3 regions of the Spirillospora sp. NPDC049652 genome follow, and region 2 is predicted to be linked to each of the others. Evidence: predicted binding sites of a transcription regulator. Region 2 holds the regulator's gene; each other region holds the start of a gene.
The links. Region 2 encodes HrcA, which represses chaperone genes, less so after heat shock. Its sites were predicted from a motif close to TTGGCACTCTCNNNNNGAGAGTGCCAA; they were not measured.
Positions count from the first base shown of each region.

Region 1: a site for HrcA is predicted at 1,461-1,487, ahead of AB0J52_RS04520 (FmdB family zinc ribbon protein). Genes of this name have one in related genera too.
Region 3: a site for HrcA is predicted at 728-754, ahead of groL (chaperonin GroEL). Genes of this name have one in related genera too.

Region 1 is NZ_JBFAOF010000032.1:7,605-9,868, forward strand. Features, by position in the region: gene AB0J52_RS04515 (S-methyl-5'-thioadenosine phosphorylase) at 1-826, opposite strand, end outside; gene AB0J52_RS04520 (FmdB family zinc ribbon protein) at 1,083-1,424, opposite strand; gene AB0J52_RS04525 (potassium/proton antiporter) at 1,614-2,264, opposite strand, start outside.
Region 2 is NZ_JBFAOF010000121.1:2,269-4,532, forward strand. Features, by position in the region: gene AB0J52_RS11260 (DUF3097 domain-containing protein) at 1-786, opposite strand, end outside; gene hrcA (heat-inducible transcriptional repressor HrcA) at 949-1,962, shown strand; gene dnaJ (molecular chaperone DnaJ) at 1,963-2,264, shown strand, end outside.
Region 3 is NZ_JBFAOF010000252.1:4,049-6,312, forward strand. Features, by position in the region: gene AB0J52_RS18005 (DUF7677 family protein) at 202-537, shown strand; gene groL (chaperonin GroEL) at 887-2,264, shown strand, end outside.

The sequences.
Region 1 (2,264 bases), on a different contig from region 2:
GAAGGGTGATGGGGAGTTTCATTCCGTCCAGGACGGTCGGGCACGGGCAGAGGCGGTCGGTGGGGAGGACGGCGACGATGTCGGAGACCAGAGGGCGGAGGCGGCCGATGTTCTCGGTGAAGACCCGGAGGACTTCGCTCATCGTCACCCCGTCGCCCTCCTCGATGCCGGCGTCCAGATCGGTGACCAGGCAGAGCGGGGTGTAGCAGAGGGCGAGTTCGCGGGCGAGGACGGCCTCCGGATGGCCGGTCATTCCGACGAGCGTCCAGCCCTGGGCGGCGAACCACTGGGATTCGGCCCGGGTGGAGAAGCGCGGCCCCTCGATGACGACGAGCGTGCCGCCGTCCACCGGTGGCCAGCCTGCCGCGTGGGCGCTCGACAGTGCCGTGTGGCGGCCCACCGGGCAGTACGGGTCCGAGAAGGAGACGTGGACGGCCGCGGCCTCGTCGTAGAAGGTCTGCGGACGGCCCGACGTCCGGTCCACGAGCTGGTCGGGGACGACGATGGTGCCGGGGCCGTACTCGGGAGTGAGCGAGCCGACCGCGCTCGGCGCCAGGACCTGCCGGACGCCGAGCGCGCGCAGGGCCCACAGGTTCGCCAGGTAGGGGATGCGGTGCGGCGGGAACCGGTGGTCGCGGCCGTGCCGGGGGACGAACGCGACCCGGCGTCCGCCCAGCTCGCCGAGGGCGATCGGATCGCTGGGCGGGCCGTAGGGGGTGTCGATCTTGATCTCGGTGATGTCGTCGAGGAACGAGTAGAAGCCGGAGCCGCCGATGACGCCGATCTCGGCGGCCGGGGAGGTGAAGTCGGAAGTCTGAGTGGACATGTCGCCGACCCTAGCCAGCCTCCGGGAGCTCACAGAAGCCCGGCGGCGAACTGTGAATAACTCCGTCGGCGTCCCCGGTTCGGCCACGCCTGCCGTGGGCGTCACCCCTGCTCAACCAACCCGGCAGCGGAAGCGGCGGTCCAGCCGTTCCGCTGCTACCGGCCGCTCCACAGCCAGGCGGAGAACGCCGACAGCCGGGGTCTCCTCGCACAGGAGACCCCGGCTGTCGAAAAGCCGAAGAAGAACCGCTCGGCGGTCAGGCGACCTTCTCGGACGACGTCGAGCTGCTGCCGGACGACGACGAGGAGGAAGACGAAGACGACGAGTCCGAAGAGGACGACGTCGAGGAAGAGCCCTCCGACGAGCCGTTCGCCGAGGACGACTTGCCGTTGGCCGGGGTGCTGACCGTCGAGGACGAGCCGCCCCGGCTGTCGGTGCGGTAGAAGCCCGAACCCTTGAAGATGATGCCCGCGGCCGAGAAGACCTTGCGAAGCTTGCCGCCGCACGCCGGGCACTCGGTCAGCGCGTCGTCGCTGAACTTCTGCACGACCTCCAGAGGCTCGCCGCACTCGGTGCAAACGTACTGATACGTCGGCACGGTCCCTCCTTGTTGCCTCAGACCGGGGGTTCCGGACTGGCACTCACCGTAGATGACTGCTAATGGTACCGATGTAGTGAACAGGATTCGCAACCGATGTGTTCCCGGCCCGGTCTCGTGCCCGCGCGCGAGGGGCATACGCCCTGGTCAGACGCGTGCTGGACACGTTCCTCAGAAGCCGGCGTCCCGCTAAACCCCCGTTTCGCCGAACCAGCCCGCGAGCTTGCCGCGGCGGCTCACCGCCCGCAGGCGGCGCTCCGCGACCTGCCGGACCTCCGCGGTGGTCACTACCAGGAGGGTGTCTCCCGCCCGCAGGGTGGTGGTGGGCTCGGGGACGAAGCTCTCGCCGTCCCGGACGACCAGCGTGATCGAGGCCCCGCGCGGCAGCCGCAGCTCGAAGATCTCGACACCGTTCAGGTGGGAGTCGTCCGGGATCCGGACCTCCAGCAGATCGGCGTGGAGCTCCTCGAGCGGCGCGGCTTCGACGCCCAGCTCGCGTGCGCGCGAGTCGTCCTTCAGTCCGCACCAGCGGGCCACCAGAGGCAGGGTCGGCCCCTGGAGGAGGGTGAACAGGACGACGACGGTGAAGACGATCGCGAACAGGCGGCTGGCGCCGGGGACGTCCTTCACCATGGGGATCGTGGCGAGGACGATCGGGACAGCGCCGCGCAGGCCCGCCCAGGACGCGAACATCTTCTCGCCCAGGGAGAACTTGAAGCCGATCGTGGAAATCATGATCGACAGAGGCCGCGCCACCAGGAGCAGGACGAACCCGATCACCAGGGCGGGGACGATCTGGGCGGGCAGGTCCGAGGGGGACGCCAGGAGGCCGAGCATGAC
Region 2 (2,264 bases):
GACGCGGCCCAGCAGCTCCGGCTCCAGGTCGGCGTAGCTGCCGACCCGGCCCAGGATGCGCTTCCAGGCCTCCCCGGTCTCCATCCGCCAGCCGAGGGCCTCCAGCACGCCCTCCTTCCACGGAATGCCGCGCGGGACGCGGGGCCAGGCGCGGATGCCGACCGCCGACGGCTTGACCGCCTCCCAGATGTCGATGAACGGATGCCCGGTGACCAGGACATAGGGGGACGAGACCTGGGCGGCGATCCGGCTCTCCTTGGAGCCCTCCACCAGGTGGTCGACCAGGACGCCCAGCCGCCGGCCCTCCTGCGGGCCGAACTCCTCGACGATCGCGGGCAGGTCGTCCACGCCCTCCAGGAATTCCACGGCCACGCCCTCCACGCGCAGGTCGTGGCCCCAGATCTTCTCGACCAGCTCGGCGTCGTGGGCGCCCTCGACGTAGATCCGCGACTCCTTGGCCACCTGGGCGCGCAGCCCCCGCACCGCGATCGACCCGGACGCCGAGCGCACCGGGCCCGCGGGCGCGGACGGCCCCGGCCGGACCAGCGTCACCGGCTTCCCGTCGATCAGGAACCCCGCCTTGGCCAGCGGGAAGAGCCGCCGCCTGCCGTGCCGGTCCTCCAGCGTCACCCCGAACTTGTCGCAGCCGACGACCGCGCCGCAGAACCCGCTCGCGGGGTCCTCGGCGACCAGGCCGGGCTCGGCCGGGACGTCCGGGATCGTGCCCTTCAGGGGCCGCCGCCAGTCGCCCGCCAGAACGTCGTCACCGTAGTCCTTGCTCTGCACGGGGCACGACAATAACGACTCCCGAACGGTTCGGGAGCGGCCCCCGCCGGACGGTCCGCGCCGCGAAACCATGCTCCGGGCGGATCCGGGTTGTCCCACCAGGGTCGTACACTTGGCACTCGTAACTATGGAGTGCCAGTACGGGGGCAGGGAGGTGACGACGTGCTCGACGACCGGAAACTCGCGGTCCTGCGCGCCATAGTCGAGGACTATGTCTCCACCAACGAGCCGGTCGGCTCCAAGGCCTTGGTGGACCGGCACAACCTCGGCGTGTCGCCCGCGACCATCCGCAACGACATGGCCGTCCTGGAGGAGCAGGGCTACATCCAGCAGCCCCACACCAGCGCCGGCCGCATCCCCACCGACAAGGGCTACCGGCTGTTCGTCGACCGGCTGTCCACGATCAAGCCGCTCTCCAAGGCGGAGCGGCGGGCCATCGAGACGTTCCTGTCCGGGGCCTACGACCTGGACGACGTGGTCGGCCGCACCGTCCGGCTGCTCGCCCAGCTCACCCGGCAGGTCGCCGTGGTGCAGTACCCGTCGCTGACCCGCTCGTCGGTGCGGCACCTGGAACTGGTGCCGGTCGCGACCGGGCGCGTGCTGCTCGTCCTGATCACCAACACCGGACGGGTCGAGCAGCGGCTGATCGAGACCTCCGTCGAGCTGTCGGAGGAGTCGGTCGGGCACCTGCGGGCGCTGCTCAACACGTGCCTGTCCGGGCTGGCGTTCGGCGACGTCCCGGGCGCGGTCTCCGATCTGCCCGACAAGGTCTCCCCCGAGGAGCGGCCCGCCGCCGCGGCGGTGCTGTCGGTCCTGCTGGAGACGCTCGTCGAGAAGCACGAGGAGAAGGTCGTGTTCGCCGGCGCCGCCAACCTCGCGGCCGTCGACTTCTCGCGCACCTTCCGGGACGTCCTGGAGGCGCTGGAAGAGCAGGTCGTGCTGATGCGGCTGCTCGGCGAGTCCGCGGACTCCTCTACTGTTACGGTTCGGATCGGCACGGAGAACCCCGACGAGGGGCTCCGTTCGACCTCCGTGGTCGCCGCCGGGTACGGCGTCGGCGACCTCACTCTGGCCCGCCTCGGTGTACTCGGGCCGACTCGAATGGACTATCCCGGCACGATGGGAGCGGTACGGGCAGTGGCACGCTACGTCGGACAGATCCTGGCGGGGTCGTAGGTGGCCAACGACTACTACGGGACCCTCGGCGTCCGCCGCGACGCCGGGCCGGACGAGATCAAGAAGGCGTACCGGAGGCTCGCGCGCGAGCTGCACCCCGACGTCAACCCGGATCCCGAGACCCAGGAGAAGTTCAAGGAGATCACCCAGGCCTACGAGGTGCTCTCCGACCCCAAGAAGCGCGAGATGTACGACCTCGGGGCCGACCCGTTCGCCCCCGGCGGCGGCGCGGGCCCGGGGGCCGGCGGCTTCGGCGCGGGCTTCCCGTTCAGCGACATCATGGACGCCTTCTTCGGCACCGC
Region 3 (2,264 bases), on a different contig from region 2:
CGTTTCGGCTGTGACCCCCGGGTCAGAGTCCTCGAACCTCATCGCCAGCACGACGTAGCGCGACGGCCGCGACGGGCAACCTCCGCCGAACCAGCCACCCGGCGATCCGCCCCTCCCGTGCCGCCTCTGCGAGCGGGAGACCCCTAGACCGTGCGGAGGCACGCCCGTTCCGTGATCGCTCCGCGCTGACATGATGCGCGCATGGCCAAGCTCTCGGAGGACCTCCGCTCCTGCCTGCGGCTCTTCGCCTTCTATCTCGGCAACGGCACCTTGGACCTGGAGCTGCTGGACTTCGACTACCGGCCGGCCCTGGTCGAGTACGGCTCGACGCTGGAGATGGTCTTCACGATCTACACGAACCACCTGGAGGTCGACGAGGACGGGCGCGTCACCGAAGGTCTCGCCTACGACCGGGTGGCCGAGTACATCCGAAGTGTGTGCGACCCGTCCTACGTGGTCGATCCCCCCTTCGAGCCATGGGAGACCTGCCTCGCCGGCCCCTTCGGACCAGACGAGGACCTTCCAGACCCGGCCTGATCCTCACGCCGCACACGTACCCGCCGTGGTCGACAGGCGGTGGGGGATCGCGGGACACGGCCGCACTCGCCGAAGACCAGCCAGGACGGCGGTTCCGCTGGTGGGGGCGCAAGCTCCGAGGTTGCGGAGACTAACCCCCGGGAGATGTTCGGACGCTTGCACTCGGCAGGGTAGAGTGCTAAACCAAATGTTGGCACTCTGCTGTGGAGAGTGACAACTCCACAGTCTGGGTCGGGGCGATGAGGCCTTGTGATCGGCGGCGGAATGGCAGTCGTCGGCCGGGGCCGTCCGTCGCGGGCATCGGCTCGATCCGTCTATGGCCACCCTGTTCCGGGAGGACTTGGAGCCTATGGCTGCAAAGATGATCGCGTTCGACGAGGAGGCCCGGCGCGGCCTCGAGCGCGGCATGAACCAGCTCGCTGATGCCGTGAAGGTGACCCTTGGTCCCAAGGGCCGCAACGTCGTGCTGGAGAAGAAGTGGGGCGCCCCCACGATCACCAACGACGGTGTGTCCATCGCCAAGGAGATCGAGCTCGAGGACGCCTGGGAGAAGATCGGCGCCGAGCTCGTCAAGGAAGTAGCCAAGAAGACCGACGACGTCGCGGGTGACGGCACCACCACCGCGACCGTCCTCGCCCAGGCGCTCGTTCGCGAGGGCCTGCGCAACGTCGCCGCCGGCGCCAACCCGATGTCCCTCAAGCGGGGCATCGAGGCGGCCGTCGAGCGGGTCAGCGAGGAGCTCTCCAAGCTGGCCAAGGACGTCGAGACCAAGGAGCAGATCGCCTCCACGGCCTCCATCTCCGCGGGTGACACCCAGATCGGCGAGATGATCGCCGAGGCGATGGACAAGGTCGGCAAGGAAGGCGTCATCACCGTCGAGGAGAGCAACACCTTCGGGCTCGAGCTCGAGCTCACCGAGGGCATGCGCTTCGACAAGGGCTACATCTCGCCCTACTTCGTCACCGACCCCGAGCGGATGGAAGCGGTCCTCGACGACCCGTACATCCTGATCGTCCAGGGCAAGGCGTCGGCCAACAAGGACCTGCTGCCCGTCCTCGAGGGCGTCATGCAGTCCGGCAAGCCGCTGCTGATCATCGCCGAGGACGTCGAGGGCGAGGCCCTGGCCACCCTGGTCGTCAACAAGATCCGCGGGATCTTCAAGTCCGTCGCCGTCAAGGCGCCGGGCTTCGGCGACCGCCGCAAGGCCATGCTCGGTGACATCGCCATCCTGACCGGCGGCCAGGTGATCTCCGAGGACGTGGGCCTCAAGCTGGAGAACACCAGCCTCGACATGCTGGGCCGCGCCCGCAAGGTCGTGGTGGCCAAGGACGAGACCACGATCGTGGACGGCGCCGGTGACGCCAACGAGATCGCGGGCCGGGTCAACGAGATCCGTACCGAGATCGACCGCACCGACTCCGACTACGACCGCGAGAAGCTCCAGGAGCGCCTCGCCAAGCTGGCCGGCGGCGTCGCCGTCATCAAGGCCGGCGCGGCGACCGAGGTCGAGCTGAAGGAGCGCAAGCACCGCATCGAGGACGCCGTTCGCAACGCGAAGGCGGCCGTCGAGGAGGGCATCGTCCCCGGCGGTGGCGTGGCGCTGCTTCAGGCCGGCACCAAGGCGTTCGACAAGCTGGAGCTGCCCGGCGACGAGGCCACCGGCGCCAACATCGTCCGGCGCGCGCTGGAGGAGCCGCTCAAGCAGATCGCGGTCAACGCGGGTCTCG